2 regions of the Microbacterium sp. SORGH_AS_0862 genome follow, and region 1 is predicted to be linked to the other one. Evidence: predicted binding sites of a transcription regulator. Region 1 holds the regulator's gene; the other holds the start of a gene.

Region 1 (9,448 bases):
TCCGGCCCGGAGGAGGTCTGCGCGGAGCGCGCCACGGCCAGGCTCCGCGACTACCTCCGTGCCGAAGACCCGAGCCTTGAGATCTCCGACATCGACGCATCCGACTACACGGCCGGAACGCTCCTTTCCGTGAGCGCGCCGTCGCTGTTCGGCGAGCCGCGACTGGTGCGCATCCGCAGTGTCGAGAAGTGCTCCGACGCGTTCCTTTCGGAGGCACTGGCCTACCTGGAGAACCCGCAGGAGGGTGCCACGGTCGTCCTGCGTCACACCGGCGCGAGTGTGCGGGGCAAGAAGCTGCTGGAAGCCATCAGGTCCGGATCCGGCGGAGGCGTCGAGGTGGCGTGCCCCGCCATCAAACGCGATTCCGACCGGTACGACTTCGCGGCGAGCGAGTTCCGCGAGGCGGGCCGACGCATCGTGCCCGCCGCGTTGCGCGCGCTGGTCGGGGCGTTCTCCGACGATCTGACGGAACTCGCCGCGGCCTGCCAGCAGCTGGTGAACGATGTCGAGGGCGACATCACCGAGCAGATCGTCGAGCGGTACTACGGCGGTCGCGTGGAGACCTCCGCCTTCACCGTCGCCGACACGGCGATCGCCGGTCGCTACGGAGAGGCGCTCCTCGCGCTGCGGCAGGCACTCGACTCCGGTGCCGACCCGGTTCCGATGGTCGCGGCGATCGCGATGAAGCTGCGCACGATGGCCAGAGTGGCCGGCACACGTGAGCCGTCCCGGCAGCTCGCGACACGGCTGGGCATGAAGGACTGGCAGGTCGACCGGGCGCGCCGCGATCTGTCGGGGTGGACCCAGGACTCGCTCGGTCTTGCGATCCAGGCGACCGCGCGCGCCGACGCCGAGGTCAAGGGCGGCTCCCGCGACGCCGTGTTCGCACTCGAACGCCTCGTCACGGTCATCGCCACGCGCGCTCCCTACGCGGCCTGAATCCCGTCCGCGACAACGACGAAGGCCCGCCGCGACAGCGACGGGCCTTCGAGGAGGAAGCGGCTCAGAGAGCGGAGACCTGCTTCGCGATCGCGGACTTGCGGTTCGCGGCCTGGTTCTTGTGGATGACGCCCTTGCTGACGGCCTTGTCGAGCTTCTTGGTGGCCGTGACGAGCGCCTTCTCAGCGGCGGCCTTGTCGCCACCGGCGACAGCCTCGCGGGTGCGACGCACCGCGGTCTTCAGCTCGCTCTTGACGGCCTTGTTGCGCTCGTGCGCCTTCTCGTTGGTCTTGTTGCGCTTGATCTGCGACTTGATGTTTGCCACGTGTGGTGAACTTTCGTTTCGGAGTCTGCTCGGAAGTTGCCGGTCAGCGGTAGAGGGGCGCTTCGCGGCGGTCGTGAAGAGCGGGAAAACCCTTCACGCGCAAGCCAAACAAGGAGTCTACCAGACGGGGTCTTTCGCGCCCGCCTCGATCGTGGCGACGGCGAGCGCGATCACCGCGTCGAAGACCTCGGGGCGCATCGCCGACACGAGATGGCTCGTGCGGGGGATGACGATGAGCTCCGCGTGGGGCGCGATGCGCTGGAAGAGACGCTCGCTCACGCGCAGCTGATCGTACTGGCCGTTGACGAACCACAGGGGTACGCGGATGCGGGAGAGTGAGGCCAGCACGTCGAGCCGTGCGAGCTGTGCGAGCGCCCCGTCCTGGGCGTCGAGGGCGTAGCCACCCGCGCCGAAGTCGTCGCGGGTGTGCTCGGGGAGCGTCCGGGAGAGCACGTACCGGGTCAGCCGCATCCCGCGATCGGGGAGCGCGTCGAAGCCACGGGCCAGCGTTCGGTAGGTGCGCAGTGCCAGCCCGCGCGGCACCGCGGTGCAGGATGCGGCGATGAACCCGGCGATCGGCGGGGGATCGGCCCGGCCCGCGTACTCGATGCACAGCAGTCCGCCCATGGAGTGGCCGACCAGCAGAACAGGCCCTCGCTCGGCCGCGACGCGCACAGCACGATCGATCGTCGCGAACGCCTCGTCGAGGGTGAACGGCTCGGCCATGCGTGTGCCGTGACCGGGAAGGTCGACGGCGGTCACGCCGATGCCCGCGGCTGTCAGGCTCTCCCGCTGGGCGCGCCACATCGACGCGGACGTGCGGATCCCGTGCACGAGCACCACCTGCACCGTCATCGCTCCAGCCTAGGCTCGGGCGGGCGGCTGCTCCCCGTAGAATCGACGGAACATGTCACCGCGCGCCCTCAAGCCCCTGCAGCCGTCCGCGACTCCGCCCGAGCTGATCCGCAACTTCTGCATCATCGCCCACATCGACCACGGCAAGTCGACGCTGGCCGACCGCATGCTGCAGATCACCGGCGTCGTCGCCGACCGCGACATGCGCGCGCAGTACCTGGACCGGATGGACATCGAGCGCGAGCGCGGCATCACGATCAAGAGCCAGGCCGTGCGGATGCCGTGGGCCGACGCGAACGGCACGTACGCGCTCAACATGATCGACACCCCCGGGCACGTCGACTTCACCTACGAGGTGAGCCGATCGCTCGCGGCGTGCGAGGGGGCGATCCTGCTGGTGGACGCGGCGCAGGGCATCGAGGCGCAGACGCTCGCGAACCTGTACCTCGCGCTCGAGAACGACCTCACGATCATCCCGGTGCTGAACAAGATCGACCTGCCGGCGGCGGATCCCGAGAAGTACGCCGCCGAACTCGCGGGACTCATCGGCGGCGACCCTGCGGACGTGCCTCCGCGTCAGCGGCAAGACGGGCATGGGTGTCGAAGCCCTGCTGGATCGTATCGTCGAGCGGATCCCCGCACCCGTCGGAGACCCCGCGGCTCCGGCACGCGCGATGATCTTCGACTCCGTCTACGACGCGTACCGCGGCGTCGTCACCTACGTCCGCATGGTCGACGGCAAGCTCGAGCCGCGCGAGCGGATCCAGATGATGTCGACCAAGGCCACCCACGAACTGCTCGAGATCGGCGTCTCCAGCCCCGAGCCCGTCCCCACCAAGGGCCTGGGCGTCGGAGAGGTCGGATACCTGATCACGGGCGTGAAGGATGTGCGCCAGTCGAAAGTCGGTGACACCATCACGAACCACCGCAAGCCCGCCACCGACGCGCTGCCCGGTTACACCGACCCCAAGCCCATGGTCTTCTCGGGCATCTACCCGATCGACGGCAGCGATTACGCGGAGCTGCGCGAGGCGCTCGACAAGCTGAAGCTGTCCGACGCATCGCTGCAGTACGAGCCGGAGACCTCCGTCGCGCTCGGCTTCGGCTTCCGCTGCGGATTCCTCGGGCTCCTGCACCTCGAGATCATCACCGAGCGCCTCTCGCGCGAGTTCGGCCTCGACCTGATCACCACTGCGCCCTCCGTGACGTACGAGGTCATGACGGACACGGGGGAGACGGTCACCGTCACCAACCCGAGCGAGTACCCGGACGGCCGGGTGGCCGAGGTCTCCGAGCCGGTCGTCAAGGTCGGCATCCTGCTGCCCAAGGATTACGTCGGCACCGTGATGGAGCTGTGCCAGTCGCGCCGCGGAACGCTGCTGGGGATGGACTATCTCAGCGAGGACCGCGTCGAGCTGCGCTACAACATGCCGCTGGGTGAGATCGTCTTCGACTTCTTCGACCACCTCAAGAGCCGCACGCAGGGCTACGCGAGCCTGGACTACGAGCCCGCCGGTTCCCAGACGGCCGACCTCGTGAAGGTCGACATCCTCCTGCAGGGCGAGAAGGTCGACGCCTTCAGCTCGATCGTGCACCGAGAGAAGGCATACGCCTACGGCACGATGATGACCGAGCGGCTGCGCAAGCTCATCCCTCGTCAGCAGTTCGAGGTTCCGATCCAGGCCGCCATCGGCGCGCGGATCATCGCCCGCGAGAACATCCGCGCGATCCGCAAGGACGTGCTCGCCAAGTGCTACGGCGGCGACATCACGCGTAAGCGCAAGCTGCTCGAGAAGCAGAAGGAGGGCAAGAAGCGCATGAAGATGGTCGGACGCGTCGAGGTGCCCCAGGAGGCGTTCATCGCCGCACTGTCGGGTGACGTCGAGACGAAGAAGTAGGGGATTCACATTCGGATCGTGCATCCAGGCCGGCTCGGTACGCTGGAGACCATGCGCCGTGGGACCTTCCGGGACGAGACCGTCGACTACGCCGCCGTCGGGGCGACGCAGGCTCCCGACCTCCTCCAGTACCCGCCGGAGAAGAGCATCCCCGCACAGGAGTCGTGGAAGCTGGGCAGCGGCGAAGAGCGCTTCCGCTCGGCGGGCGACGCGCTGCTCTCCTGGAGTGCCCTCCGCGACGGCGGCATCTCGATCGCAGAGGTGCGCCCCGCATCCGACCCGAGCTACTCGGGCGTCTCGTTCGACGACGAGGGCCAGCCGATCGCCCCCAGTCGCCTCGATGCCGACCAGCGCTTCGATGCCGACGGGACACCGTACGTGGCCGCCGGTTCATCGGTGCATGTGCGCGGGCGCGTCGGCGGCTACCGCGTCGACGCGGAGCTGCGGGTGATCTTCGTCGTCGAGGAGAAACGACGCATCGGGTTCGCGCTGGGCACGGTGCGCGACTCGGTGGTGAGCGGCGAGGAGTCGTTCATGATCGAGTGGCGCGGCGACGACGAGGTCTGGTTCACCGTTCGTGCATTCGACCGCCCGGTGGCGCCGCTCTACCGCCTTGTCCCCGCGCTCGTGCGCCGCCGCCGCCGCGAGCTCTTCGGCCGGTACCTGCGCGCGATCTCGCCCATGTACACGACCCCCGCCTGATGGCCCCATCCGTTCTTCCCGACGGCGACATCGCACCCGCCGACGGCGCTCTCCCCGAGGGCACGGTGGTGGATTCCGGCACAGACTTCGGTGTCTACATCCACGTTCCGTACTGCCGTGTGCGCTGCGGATACTGCGACTTCAACACGTACACCGCGGATGAGCTGCGCGGCCACCGACGGGACGACTACCCGGACGACCTGAGCCGCGAGATCGCCCTGGCGACCCGGGTGCTGGCAGACGTTCCGCGGCCGGCGCAGACCGTCTTCTTCGGCGGGGGCACGCCGACCCTGCTGTCATCGGCGGCGCTGGGTAGCATGTTGCATGCCGTGCGCGAGGGCTTCGGCATCGCAGAAGGCGCCGAGATCACTGTCGAGGCCAATCCGGATTCCGTGACCCCCGCGTCCCTCGCCGAACTGGCCGACGCCGGAGTGACGCGGGTCTCGATCGGCATGCAGTCGAGCGTCCCGCACGTTCTGGCCGCTCTCGACCGCACGCACGACCCCGCCAACGTGGCAGCGGCCGTCGCCGGGGCACGGGCGGCCGGGCTCGATGTGAGCGTCGATCTGATCTACGGCGCCCCGGGGGAGTCTCTGGCCGATTGGCGAGCCTCGGTCGACGCCGCCCTCGCGCTGGAGCCGGATCACCTCTCCGCCTACGCGCTCATCATCGAGGACGGCACCAAGCTCGCCCGCCGCATCCGTGCCGGCGAGGTCCGCGCGCCGGACGACGATCTGCAGGCCGAGATGTACGAGCTCGTCGACGACGCGATGGCGGATGCGGGCTACGACTGGTACGAGGTCTCGAACTGGGCGCGCGGCGCGAGGCATCGTTCGCGCCACAACCTCGCCTACTGGCGCGGAACCGACTGGTGGGGGTTCGGTCCGGGCGCGCACAGCCACGTCGCCGGCGTGCGCTGGTGGAATGTGAAGCACCCGGCGGCGTACGCGCAACGACTCTCGCAGGGCTCGTCGCCCGCGGCCGCCAGGGAGGTTCCCGATCAGGAGGCGCGCACGCTCGAGCGGATTCTGCTCGAATCCCGCATCCGCGAGGGCCTGCCGATCGAAGCGGTCCCGAGCGATCGGCGCAGCGCCGTGGCCGGACTCATCGCCGACGGGCTCGTCGACGGCGCGACCGCTCTGCGCGGTCGCATCGTGCTCACGCGTCGCGGCCGGCTGCTGGCCGACGCGGTCGTCCGCGCGCTGACCGACTGACTCAGCGGGTGAGCGCCGCGAGCACCTCAGCGCGCGGCAGCGGCACATCCTCCGTCGAGGTGTCGTAACGGCGCACGAGCTGGCCGTCCCGGAAAGCGGGCCAGCCAGGATCGCCGGTCTCGGCGAAACGGATCCAGTCGGCGTGCATGCGCGTGGCCAACTCCTGCGGGGCACCGGTCCCCGCCATCGTGATCGCGCCCGAGTCGCCCAGCGCGTCGAAGACGAAGCCGATTTCCAGAGCGTGCGCGGCGCGAAGATCGCGCACCGGGCTCGGCCAGGCGAACTCGTACACGAATGTCGGCGCGCTGCGCGCACGCGCGACCTCGATCGCCGGCTGTCGGACGGCCAGATCCGTCAGGACCTGTCCGATGATCTCTCCCGGAGAGGCGTCGCGGAAAGCCGCCCGGTACTCGCGCCAGACGCCCCGCGGGAGACGCTTCGCGAGCGCCAGAAGTGCATACGTGCGGCGCGAGAGCTTCGCGAGTGCCGCCGCGGGGTACCAGAGGCGGTACTCGTCGGTGTTGGTGCCGATGATGACCGGAAGGTCGGCATCGACGAGGGCGCGGCGCGGGTTCTCCGGCAACGTCGTCGGGTCGATGGTGGCGTTGAAGCCCGGTGCGGCCTTCAACAACGTGGACGACGCCGTCAGCTCGTCCCTCGCGGCGACGAGTCGCTCCGGCGAGATCGTTCGAAGGGCCTCGGCGGTGGCGGGCGTGCCGAGCTTGCGCGCGATGTCCTGTGTCGGCCGGGCGGCGCGCTCGGCCGATACGGCGTCCAGCGGTCCCGACTCGATGACGGCCCCCGCGAGGAGCGGGCGCAGGTCCTCGCGAGCGAGAAGCGCGGCGACCACGGCGCCGCCGGCCGATTCGCCGAAGATGGTGATCCTCGAGGGATCGCCGCCGAAACGGGCGATGTTGCGGTGGGTCCATCGCAGGGCCTCGGCAGCATCAGCGAGTCCGACATTGCGAGGCGCGTCCGGCAGGACCGAGAAGCCCTCGGCGCCGAGACGATAGTTCGCCGACACGAAGACGACTCCGTCACGCGCGAACGGTGTGCCGTCATAGGTGCTGATGGCGCTCGTACCTCGTTCGAGCGCCCCGCCGTGGACCCACAGCATCACCGCGGCGCCGTCCGCATCCGCGGGCCGCCACACGTTGACGGTCAGGATGTCGTCGCCGGGGATGATCGTCGATGCGAGGAGCTCGCCGACGAACCCGGGATAGGGCGACTGTGGCGATGTGGGCCCGAAAGCCGTGGCCTCGCGCACGCCCTCCCAGGCCGCGACCGGCTCGGGGAGAGCGAAGCGCCGTGCTCCGACCGGGGGCTGTGCGTAGGGGATGCGGAGGTAGCGCTCGATCCCCTCGAAGCGGGTTCCGGATACTGCTCCGGCCTCGGTGTGGACGACGGGATGGGACATGCGACCTCCTCTCGAGAGTCTACGGGAGGCCTTCCGGCGACTCGCCTCCCGAGCGCGCTAGAATTGGCACTCCCAGACCTCGAGTGCCAGGAGGGAGTGCGCATGGTCAGCGATCGGGGACTCGACGTGCTTCGGGCGATCGTCCAGGACTACGTCGAGACGCGCGAACCCGTCGGCAGCAAGTCGATCGTCGAACGTCATTCGTTCGGCGTGTCCGCGGCGACGATCCGCAACGACATGGCGCTGCTCGAGGACGAGGAGCTGATCACCGCACCGCACACGTCGTCCGGCCGGGTGCCGACCGACAAGGGCTATCGCGTGTTCGTCAACCACCTCGCCGAGCTGCGCCCGCTCACGAGCGCCCAGCGCTCGGCGATCACGGCGTTCCTCGGGGCTCCGGCGGATCTCGATGACATGCTGGGGCGCACCGTCCGCGCCCTGACCCAGCTCACCGGTCAGGTCGCCCTGGTGCAGTATCCGTCGTTCGAGCGCGCGAGCATCACGCACGTCGAACTCGTCCACCTCGGTGGCTCGCGCCTGGTCGTCGTGCTCGTCACCGACACCGGTCGGGTGTCGCAGCGTCTGATGGCGGGGCCCGAGCCGCTCGATGAGACGGATGTGGCGACGCTCCGCGCGCAGGTGTCGGTCCTCGTCACCGGGAGGCCCGTCCGCGAGGGCACACAACGCGTCGCGCAGGCTCTGGCCGAGACGTTGACCGACAGCCGGTCCGATAGAGCCCTCGGTGCGCTCCTGCGCACCGTGGGTGAGGAGCTCGACGAGTTCCGGCAGGATCGGCTGGTCATGGCGGGTACCGCCAACCTCGCCCGGGCAGAGGGTGACTTCCGCGGCAGCATCTACCCGCTGCTGGAAGCGATCGAGGAGCAGGTCACGCTGCTGCGTCTGATGGGCGAGATGGTGGCCGACGAGCAGGGACTCGCCGCATCCATCGGCCGCGAGAACGAGGCGTTCGGACTCGTCGAGGCGTCGGTGGTGGCCAGCGATTACGACACGACCGGGGGGCAGGCGCGCGTGGGCGTGCTCGGGCCCACCCGAATGGACTACTCCAGCAACCTCGCGGCCGTCCGTGCCGTGGCTCACTACCTGAGCCGTCTGCTGGAAGAAGACGAACGCGCGCGCTGAGCGCGCGCGAGACGATTCCGCGGCACGCGGACGGGAAGGCTGAAGTGGCAGACCACTACGAAGTACTCGGGGTGCCTCGCGATGCATCGCAGGATGACATCAAGAAGGCGTATCGCAAGCTCGCGCGCCAGCTGCATCCCGATGTGAATCCCGGTGAGGACGCGGCGGAGCGGTTCAAGCTCGTCACGCACGCCTACGACGTGCTGAGTGACAGCGAGCAGCGTCGCCGATACGACATGGGCGGCGACAGCGGCGGGTTCGGCGGGGCGCAGGGCTTCGGCGGGTTCGGCGACATCTTCGACACGTTCTTCGGCGGCGGCGGCGCAGGACGGGTACGCCCGCGCTCGCGCACCGAACGGGGCCAGGACGCCCTCGTGCGCGTGACGCTGGAGCTGCGAGAGGTGATCTTCGGAGCGCACCGCGACATCGAGGTGGACACCGCCGTGCTCTGCGAGACGTGTGAGGGCGGGTGCTGCCAGCCGGGTACGTCACCCGTCACGTGCGACATCTGCCACGGCAGCGGCCACGTCCAGCGCACGGTCCGGAGCCTGCTCGGCAACGTCGTCACCAACCAGCCCTGCGCGACGTGCCAGGGCTACGGCACCACGATCCCTTACCCGTGCGCGACGTGCCAGGGCCAGGGCCGGGTGCGTGCGCGGCGAACGGTGTCGGTCGACATCCCCGCGGGCGTGGAGACGGGCCTGCGGCTCCAGCTTCCCGGCTCCGGTGAGGTGGGCCCTGCGGGCGGCCCCCACGGCGACCTGTATCTGGAGATCACGGTCGCCGCCGACGAGGTCTTCAGCCGCGACGGCGACGACCTGCTCGCGACCCTCGACGTCTCGATGCCAGACGCGATCCTCGGCACCACGACCCGGATCGAGGCGCTGGACGGCCCCGTCGACCTCGAGCTGCGCGCGGGTGTCCAGGCGGGCGACGTGCTCACGATCAAGGGCCGCGG
Region 2 (9,448 bases), 2.1 Mb from region 1:
ACCACATCCGCTCATCGGCGCTCGCGTAGCACCACGTGCTCGACGACGCGCTGATGTCGGTGAGCCCTGCCTCCCGCGCCCAGGAGAGGAGGCGTCGGCCGGCATCCGGTTCGCCGCCGTTGGCGCGCGCCGTCGCCTGATACAGCTCCAGCCAGCGGTCCAGTTCGGGCAGCTGCGGCCACCATGCGAACCCGGCGAAGTCGGCGTCGCGCACCGCGATGATCCCGCCGGGTCGAGTCACTCGCGCGAGCTCCCTCAGCGCCTGCACCGGATCCGCGATGTGCTGCAGCACCTGATGGGCGTGCGTGACGTCGAACGAGTCGTCGTCGAACGGCAGAGCGTGCACGTCCGCGATCCGCACGTCGACGTTCTGAACTCCCCGCTCTCGGACCGTCGCCCCGGTCAGCGCCGCCTCGTCCTCGCCGATCTCGGTGGCGGTGACGTGCGCCACGCGATCCGCGAGATCGACGGTGATCGTGCCGGGGCCGGCCCCCACGTCCAGCACTCGGTCGTCGCCTCCGAGAAACGGCAGGAGGTAGGCGGCGGAGTTCTCGGCAGTGCGCCAGCGGTGCGAGCGCAGCACGGATTCGTGGTGACCGTGGGTATAGGTGGACATGCCTCCACGTTCCGACTTCGAGCCGCCCCCGCGGAAGACCGTACTGTTCATAGGAGCGGCCCACCCACCCAGCAGAGAGGAGCCCGTCATCGCGAACGAACTCGGCGACTTCCTCCGTGCTCGCCGCCAGGACAGGGCGCTCGCGCCCGGACACGACTCCCCCGGCGCCCGGCGCACCCCGGGTCTGCGCCGCGAGGAGGTCGCGACCCGCGCCGGGATCAGCGTCGACTACTACATCCGGCTCGAGCAGGGGCGCGAATCCCACCCGAGCGATGCCGTACTCACGGCTCTCGCCCACGCGCTCGCCCTGTCTCCGGATGCGGCGCGTCATCTCCTGCGGCTCCGCGACGCCGCCGTTGCACCCGCCGAGCCGACGGCGGACGCCGAAGTCCTCCCGCGGATGTCGGCGCTCGTCGCGGCGGTCCGCCCCCAGCCCGCGTACGTGCTCGACCGGTTCAGCACGATCGTCGCGGCGAACGAGGAGGGGATGTCGCTGTACGCCGGGCTCGCCGAACTTCCTCCCGAGCAACGCAACACGTGCCGTTACCTGCTCACCGACCCGCGCGCCCGCGAGACGTTCCTCGACTGGGAGGAGCTCGCCCGCGGCGCCGTCGCCCACCTCCGCGCGGCGAACGTCGACCGCCTCGACGACCCTCGACTGGGCGATCTCGTTCGCGGACTCGGGGCCGAGAGCCCGCAGTTCACGGCGTGGTGGAGCGGGCACATCGTCGAGCGGCGCCGGGGCGCGACCACCCGCATCCGCGGACGCGACGGTGTCGTCGTCGAGCGGAGTTACGAGATCCTCCACCTGCCGGACGACGCCGTGCGCCTCACGATCTGGCTCCCGCCGGCGGCGTGAACACCCGACCTACACTCGTGCCATGACTGCTTTCCTCCCCGGTTCCCGCGGCACGCAACCCTGCCCGAATTGCGGCGCCGAGGTCGCGCAGTCGGACCGGTACCCCGAGTATCTCTGCGACGAGTGCGAGGCTCGCGCCGTGGATGCGGACGGCGCCCGCGTCACCGGATCGAACGCCTCCTTCGGCGGCGGGTTCGTGCTGCACTGGCCGGACGGCGAGCACGAGTCCCTCCCCTGCGCCTCGGCACGAGTGTGGGTCGACGGACGCGAGTGGGAGTACTCCGAGGCGCGCTTCGGCGGGGTGCTGATCACACCTGTCCGCGACCGCTGACCCGACAGTCGGCTATGCGTCAGCAAAGAATCACGAAAAGGTAACGGAAACCTCTTCCGCTCCGTTATCTCACCGTTATAGAGTGCTCGCACGGTAGTTGTTTTGCTGTGGCAGCTACCGACATGTGATTGCAGGACACTCTTGGTGCAAAGGGACAAGGGCCGGTCGGAAGCCTCTCCGACCGGCCCTTACTGCTGTCCGCGATGCGTCAGTTCTGCGACTCCGAGACCTGCAGCGCGGGGGCGTCATCACCCGTGGCGATCTCGACCTTGCGCGGCTTCGCCTTCTCGCTGACGGGGATTGTGACACTCAGCACACCGTTGCGGTAGCTCGCCGAGATCTTCTCGGTGTCGAGTCCCTGACCGAGGCTCAGCTGACGCAAGAAGGTGCCCGACGTCCGCTCGCGCGTGATCCAGGTCACGCCGTCGCCGGCCGACAGCGTGCGCTCGGCGCGGATAGTGAGCAGCTGGCCGTCGATGTCGACGTCGACCGAGCCGGGGTCGATGCCCGGCAGGTCGGCGGTGAGGACGTAGTGGTCGCCGTCGCGGTAGAGGTCCATCGGCATCTGCCGAGGGCCGCGCCGTGCGGTGTCGAAGAACGTGTTCGCCATGCGCTCCAGGTCACGGAGCGAGTCGTATGCAGCCATAGTCGTCTCCTCTCGAGCGGGATCGGATGTGGTATCCGACCCGTAGTCCCTAAGTTGAGCCCCCTTGACTCAACAATCACAGATTAGCACTCTCATGCCACGAGTGCTAGTTCTCACAGCCGCCTCTAGGGCCCGCCTGCGACCTCATAGACTCGGCGCGTGAACGACTCCGCCGAGGCGGCGAAACGACCGCCGCTGCTGCGGAGGATCGCCCTGAACCCGCTGATCTGGGCGGCCGCCTGCATCCTGGCAGCCTTGCCCGGATACCTCACCGAGGGCGGGTTCTTCCCCTTCCTGATGACGATCATCGCGGGGGCCCTCTGCGGGATCTGGTTCGTGAACCTCACGGTGCGCATGCCGCATCCGACCGGCGCGATCGTCCACCTCCTGGTGGCGGTCGCCCTCGCACCGGCCCTCTACGCATCGATCGAGTTCCTTCCGCCGCTCTTCGCGCCCGGCGCACCGCGCGCGATCTATGCGGGGCTGCTCCTCGCATTGCCCCCTGCCGCCGGCTGGGTCTGGATCACACTGCTCAGCCGCGTCATCAACCTCCTACCGGGCAAGACCCGAGCGCAGCCGCGGGTACCGCTGGCCTGGGAGAACGACGGCGACGCTGTCATCCTCCGCTTCCGGGCGATCCCGATGCGGATGCGGGAGCTCACGGTGTGGATGATCGCCACCATCGTCGTGACGGGGGCGCTCGTCACCACGGCGCTCATCATGTTCAGCGCCGTCGTCGAGCGACTTGGACCCCGCATGCTGATCCTCGCGCTCGGGGCGCTCTTCGCCTTCCCCGCCTATCTCATCGTCACCGCGCTGTTGCGCAGACGCTCCGTCGAAGCGAGCGTGCGCGTGTCACGCGACCGGATGTGGATCACCGCCGGCGAGGCGACGCACGCGCTTCGGCTGAGCGAGATCGAGCGGCTGCGATGGGGCACCACGAGCGACTACGCGCGGCTCGAGGTCACCGCACCGGGGGTCGATCTGGCGCTGCTCGTGGGCATCGCGAAGCAGGCGGACGGCCTCGCATCCGAGCTTCCTCCGCTGCCGGCGCGCACCCTTCGTCTCGCCGAGACGGAGGGGCTCGCGAGGTCCAGCTCGCGCCGCGGCCTGGTTACCCTCTCGCGCGCCTGACTCAGCGGGCCGAGAGACGCTCGCGGACGACGCGGCGCAGCACCTTGCCGATCTGCGAGCGGGGCAGATCCTGCACCTCGACGATCCGCTTGGGCACCTTGTACGAGGTGATGTGCGTGCGCGCGAAGTCCCGCAGCGCTGCCGCGTCGAAGACCGCGCCCTCCCGGGTGACGATCGCGGCCACGACATCCTCACCGCCGGAAGGACGGGGGATGCCGACGACGGCCGCCTCCGCCACATCCGGATGCAGCAGCAGCACCTGCTCGACCTCGGTCGGGCTGACGTTGAAGCCGCCCGTGATGATGAGCTCCTTGACGCGATCGATGACCGTGACGAAGCCGTCTTCGCTCACCGTCACGATGTCGCCGGTACGCAGCCATCCCCCGGGAAGCAGCACGGCCTGGGTCTCGTCGGGCTGCTGCCAATAGCCCTGGAACACCTGCGGACCGCGGATGAGCAGCTCCCCCGCCTCTCCAGCCGGACGGTCGACGCGAGGATCGTCGGGGTCGACGACCCGGATCTCGGTGCTCGGGAACGGGACGCCCACGGTGCCCGGGCGCCGCGAGGGCCCGATCGGATTGCCGAGCGCGACGGGCGACGTCTCCGTCATGCCGTAGCCCTCGACGAGCAGTCCGCCGGTCGCCTCCTCCCAGCGCGTCACCGTCGGCACCGGCAGACTCGTCGCCCCGGAGATCGCGAAGCGGATGCTGGACAGATCGACGCCCTTGCGCGTGCTGGCCCGCGAGAGCGCGTCGTAGATCGGCGGCACGGCGGGCAGGAACGTGGGCTTCGATTTCGCGGAGGCGGCGACGACCGCATCCACGTCGAACTTCGGGAACAGCACGACGCGGGCACCCAACGAGATCGCGAAGGTGAGGCAGAGGGTGAGCCCGTACGCGTGGAACAGCGGCAGCACGGCGTAGAACACCTCGCCGCCCTCGGTGAGCCCGGGGACCCAGGCCCGCCCCTGCGCGGCGTTCGAGCGGAGGTTGCGGTGCGACAGGATCGCGGCCTTGGGCGTGCCCGTCGTGCCGCTCGTGAGCTGCAGGAGCGCGGTGTCGTCCAGACGCGGCTTCGGCCACTTGCGCGGCAGCTTGCGCACGCGCACGAAGTCGGACCATTCGAGCAGGCCTCGGGCGCGCGGGCGGGTGGTCATCGCCTCGCGCGTCTCGCGAGCCTTGGCCACCGGAAGCCGCAGCGCCAGGCGCTTGCCGAAGGGCAGCGCGTCCGGCATCCGCACGGAGACGATGGCCGAGGGCGCGACGTCCTCGGGGAACTCGGCGACGGTGTCGGCGACCTTGTCCCAGACGATGGCGACGACCGCGCCGTGCACCTCGAACTGGTGGCGCAGTTCACGCGGGGTGTAGAGCGGGTTGTGCTCCACGACGATCGCCCCGATGCGCAGCGCCGCGTAGAACGCGACCACGTGCTGCGGACAGTTCGGCAGGATGAGCGCGACCCGGTCGCCCGCCTGGACGCCCAGCTTGCGCAGCGCGTTGGCGGTGCGTGAGACCTGCTCGCCCAGCTCGTCGTAGGTCGTCTCGGCGCCGTAGAACTCGACCGCGACCCGCTCGCCGTAGCGGGAGACGGACGCGTCGAGAAGGTCGACGAGCGTCTCGGTGACGGGTTCGATCTCGGCCGGCACCCCTTCCGCGTAGGAAGCGATCCAGGGGCGGCCCTCCAGCGGCGAGCCGGAGATCGTGTCCGCGGTCATGTCTGCTCCTCCCGTGCGCGCAGCGTTGGGCTCAGCTGGCCGCAGCCTCGTCGAACAGCCACTGCACGGACCCTCCTGCGGCGGTGACATGAGCTGCGACGACCGCGATCGGCAGCGCGCCTTCGGCGAGCGCCTCCGCCAGCGCATCCTTCTTTCCGGCACCGGTCGCGAAGACGATGACATGCTGCGCACCGTCCAGCGCCTTCAGCGTCAACGTGATGCGCGTGGGCGGCGGCTTGGGCGAGTTGCGGACCGGGATCACGAGCTCGTCGACCGGGCGGAAGTCGGGGTGTCCGGGGAACAGCGACAGAGTGTGACCGTCTTCTCCGACGCCGAGCCAGACCAGGTCCAGGCGCGGAGCGCCCGCATCCGTCTTCGGCAGCGCGGCGATCGCTGCGGCGTAGCGGCGCGCGGACTCGTCCTCGTCGACATCCGTGTCGGGACGCAGCTGCACCATGGTGTCGAAGCCGGGCTGGTCCAGGAGCGCGGGGGCGATCGTGCCCCAATTCGACTGCGGGTCACTGATCGGCACCGAGCGCTCGTCGCCGATCAGGACCGTCACCTTCGACCAGTCGATCGCGTCCGCATCCTGCGCCGCGAGGATCGCATAGGCCGCCATCGGCGAGCTGCCGCCGGCGAGAACCCACACGGCACTGCCGTGCTCATCGACCGCGGCACCGAGGGTGCGAACCGCGTCGCGGGCGGCCTCGGCGGCGACGTCCGCGGCCTGCGGGAAGGTGGTGATCGAACCGTAGGTCACGATGGGCTTCTCTCGTCTCGGATGAGGTCGGATGAGCGGGTGCCGCCGGCAATCGCGGCGAGCAGCCTCGCCCTCCTCGATTCAACCCCAGGTCGTATGCGATCAGATGCATGGCAGCTGGGAAACCGGCCCTGTGGAACTCCCCCGGCTGCCTGCCCGGCGTGCTCAACGGGTACAGATCCGTGCGCGGCTGATCACGCCGAAGCCTTCTCTCCATAGTTCACAACTCCGTGTACTATCCACCCCATGACCACCGTGCTCAACCGCGCCACCGCGACGCACACCGCTGCCCTGGCGCGACTCGGACACGCGCTCTCCGACCCGACGCGCGCAGGCGTTCTTCTGGCCCTGCGAGAGGCCCCGGCGTACCCGTCCGATCTCGCCGACGCCCTCGGAGTCTCGCGCCAGGTCATGTCCAACCAGCTCGCGTGTCTGCGCGGATGCGGCCTGGTCGAGACGATCCCCGAAGGGCGTCGCACCTGGTACCGCCTCGCCGACAGCCACCTCGCTCCCGCCCTGGACGAGCTGCTCAAGGTCGTCCTCTACGTCGAACCGGGCTGCTGCGCAGGCGACACCTGTCGCTGCGCATGAGCACGTCGACCACTCCGAGTGCTGCACGCGTCCGCGTGCTGCGGCGCCGCATCCGCTGGATCGTGGCCGCGACGATCGGCTACAACGTCGTCGAAGCGGCCGTCGCTCTCGCAGCCGGCGCCGCCGCATCCTCCGCAGCGCTCGTGGCGTTCGGTCTGGATTCGACGATCGAGGTGCTCTCGGCGGCGGCGGTCGCCTGGCAGTTCACCCGCCGCGATCCGGAGCGCTGGGAGCGCGGCACTCTTCGCGTGATCGCCGTCGCGTTCTTTGCGCTCGCGGCCTACGTCGCCGCGTCGTCGGCGTGGACGCTCGCGACGCGTGTCGAAGTCGAGCACTCGCCGATCGGCATCGCCCTGACGGCGCTGAGCGTGGCGATCATGCCCTTCCTCTCGCTCGCCGAGCGACGTGCGGGCCGCGAGGCCGGCTCCGCCACGGCCGTCGCGGACTCGGCCCAGACGCTTCTGTGCACCTACCTTTCGGCGGCCGTGCTGGTCGGACTCGTGCTCAACAGCGCGTTCGGATGGTGGTGGGCCGACGCGGTCGCCGGCTTCGTGATCGCCGCGTTCGCGGTGCGAGAGGGCGTCGAAGCATGGCGCGGCGACACCTGCGCGACCTCGGTCGGCATGGTGCTCGAGAGCGAGCGCGGAGTCAGCTCTTCGAGCCGCTGACCGCGAGCGCCCCGCCGAGACCGATCATCATGACGCCCCCGGCGCCCGAGAGCGTTGAGATACGCCGCGGCGAACGGGCGAACCAGGCACGTGCCGTCCCCGCGGCGAGCGCCCACACACTGTCGCACACGAGAGCGAGCGTCTGGAAGATCAGGCCGAGCAGCAGCAATTGCAGCCACACCGCCCCGGAAGCCGGATCCACGAACTGCGGCAGGACCGCCACGAAGAACGCGATCGTCTTGGGGTTCGTGAGCCCCACGACGAAGCCCTGACGCAGCAGCGTGAAGGTCGAGACCGGCGCGCGGTCGACACCGTCCACGCGAGCGCGACGGTGACGGATCGCCTGGATGCCGAGCCAGACGAGGTACACGGCACCGGCGATCTTGATGATCGTGAACGCGGCGACGGATGAGGCGACGATCGCGCCGACGCCGAAGGCGACCGCCACGACCGCGGGCACCGTGCCGAGGGCATTTCCCACGACACTCAGAACACCCGCACGACGCCCGAGCGCGATCGATCGTCCGATCACGAACAACACACTGGGCCCGGGTATCACGATGATGACCACTGACGTCACGAAGAAGGCGACGAGGTTCTCGAACGGGATCATGGCCGAACTCTAGCGGCCGGTTGTTTCGGTCAGAGTCAGTGGCTCCGACCCAGCCGGCGCGGCCGCGTCCGTCGCGCCGCCCACGCCATGATGGCAGGAACCGGGAGACCGATCAGCGCGCCGGCTGCGGCGTCGTGGAGATAGTGCGCGCCCTCGAGCATCCGGGCGATGGCCACGACGAAGGCGAAGAGGAGCGCGGCGAGCGTGAGCCATCCCCCGCGCGTCGCGACGGCGATCACGACCACGGCCGCGAACGCGAGAGCGGCGTGGTTCGACGGCAGAGAGAAGTCGGCGGCGTCGCATACACCCACACTCGTCCACCTCGTGCACGGACGAGCTGCGCGAACAGGAGCTTCAGTCCCTCGGCTCGCGGCGTACGCGACCGACGCCTCCATGACCATGTACAGACAACCGCGGTGACGACCGCGAGAGCCAGAAGCGCGCCGTCGGAGAGGTGTTCCACGGCAGGCACCGCGAATCCGAAGGCCGACATCGCGCCCGTCACCTCCGCCCGGAGTCGGATCCTCACCGGCGACCCGATTACCCGCCCGCTCGAGCGCCTCGGTCACGGCGCCACGACGCCCGTGCCGTAGAGGACGACATGGCCGTCGCCGACGCGGACCGGTCCGCGTCGATGTCCGTGACCGCGATATGAGGTCAGTCCCGGCCGTGGTCGACGACCGCGTCCTCGGCGGCGTCCATCGCAGCTTCGCCCTCTTCCTGCGACTCGGAACCGCCCGACGCGGCAGAGTCATCCGTCTTCTTCTCGTCGTGCTCGTCGCGTCCGGTGTTCTCGGCGTTGCTCATCACGATCTCCTCGCGTTCGTTGCCTTCGGCTTCGGGACGGTTCCAGTCCACTCCCTGCGTGCGACATTCACAGGGGGGTTGCGCACGCGCGCATCGCGCACACCGCTCGCGCGCCGGCGCTGGTTCGCGAGACTGCAGGCGAAGGAGCTGTTCATCCCGCCCGACATGATGGACGAGTACGTCCGCACGAGCCAGACGATGTCGCGCGAATCGCTCCTCGCCGCCGTCGGGGGCAATCTGCGCTTCGGCCCCCCGCGGGATGGTCCCGTTTCGAGGGTCGGTCGCTGGTGCTCGTGGGCGGCGAGGAGCGCAAGGTCATGCACGACTCCGCCGCAACCGTCCACGCTGCACAGCCGGCGAGCACCCTCGAGACAGTGCCGGGATGCGGGCACGGGATTCCGCTTCAGCGTGCGGACTGGTTCGCCGACCGCGTCCGGACGTGGCTGACACCAGCCACGTGATCCGCAGCAGTCCGCTCCCTGGACTCTGCCTATGCGCGAGAAAAGAATCACGAAAAGGTAACGGAAACCTCTTCCGCTCCGTTATCTCACCGTTATAGAGTGCTCGCACGGTAGTTGTTTTGCTGTGGCAGCTGCCGACATGTGATTGCAGGACACTCTTGGTGCAAAGGGACAAGGGCCGGTCGGAAGCCTCTCCGGCCGGCCCTTACTGCTCTCCGTGACGCGTCAGTGGGTATGGCCCGTATCCG

What was found. The regulator HrcA, encoded in region 1, represses chaperone genes, less so after heat shock. The targets are predictions, from matches to a motif close to TTNGCACTCGNNNNNNNCGAGTGCNAA.
Region 2: QE377_RS10485 (Hsp20/alpha crystallin family protein) is a predicted target of HrcA. The motif match lies at 2,536-2,562, and genes of this name have one in related genera.

Annotation. Positions count from the first base shown of each region.
Region 1 covers NZ_JAUTAY010000001.1:38,242-47,689, reverse strand. Annotated here, with positions in the region: gene holA (DNA polymerase III subunit delta) at 1-939, shown strand, start outside; gene rpsT (30S ribosomal protein S20) at 1,004-1,264, opposite strand; gene QE377_RS00235 (alpha/beta fold hydrolase) at 1,382-2,119, opposite strand; partial or broken gene lepA (translation elongation factor 4) at 2,172-4,017, shown strand; gene QE377_RS00225 (DUF1990 family protein) at 4,069-4,719, shown strand; gene hemW (radical SAM family heme chaperone HemW) at 4,719-5,933, shown strand; gene QE377_RS00215 (carboxylesterase/lipase family protein) at 5,935-7,350, opposite strand; gene hrcA (heat-inducible transcriptional repressor HrcA) at 7,453-8,490, shown strand; gene dnaJ (molecular chaperone DnaJ) at 8,535-9,448, shown strand, end outside.
Region 2 covers NZ_JAUTAY010000001.1:2,151,157-2,160,604, reverse strand. Annotated here, with positions in the region: gene QE377_RS10500 (class I SAM-dependent methyltransferase) at 1-616, opposite strand, end outside; gene QE377_RS10495 (helix-turn-helix domain-containing protein) at 615-1,475, shown strand; gene QE377_RS10490 (hypothetical protein) at 1,498-1,806, shown strand; gene QE377_RS10485 (Hsp20/alpha crystallin family protein) at 2,015-2,452, opposite strand; gene QE377_RS10480 (hypothetical protein) at 2,612-3,586, shown strand; gene QE377_RS10475 (long-chain-fatty-acid--CoA ligase) at 3,588-5,300, opposite strand; gene pgl (6-phosphogluconolactonase) at 5,332-6,060, opposite strand; gene QE377_RS10465 (helix-turn-helix transcriptional regulator) at 6,307-6,651, shown strand; gene QE377_RS10460 (cation transporter) at 6,648-7,319, shown strand; gene QE377_RS10455 (LysE family translocator) at 7,300-7,932, opposite strand; gene QE377_RS10450 (phosphatase PAP2 family protein) at 7,968-8,327, opposite strand; gene QE377_RS10445 (hypothetical protein) at 8,590-8,739, opposite strand; gene QE377_RS10440 (carboxymuconolactone decarboxylase family protein) at 9,426-9,448, opposite strand, start outside.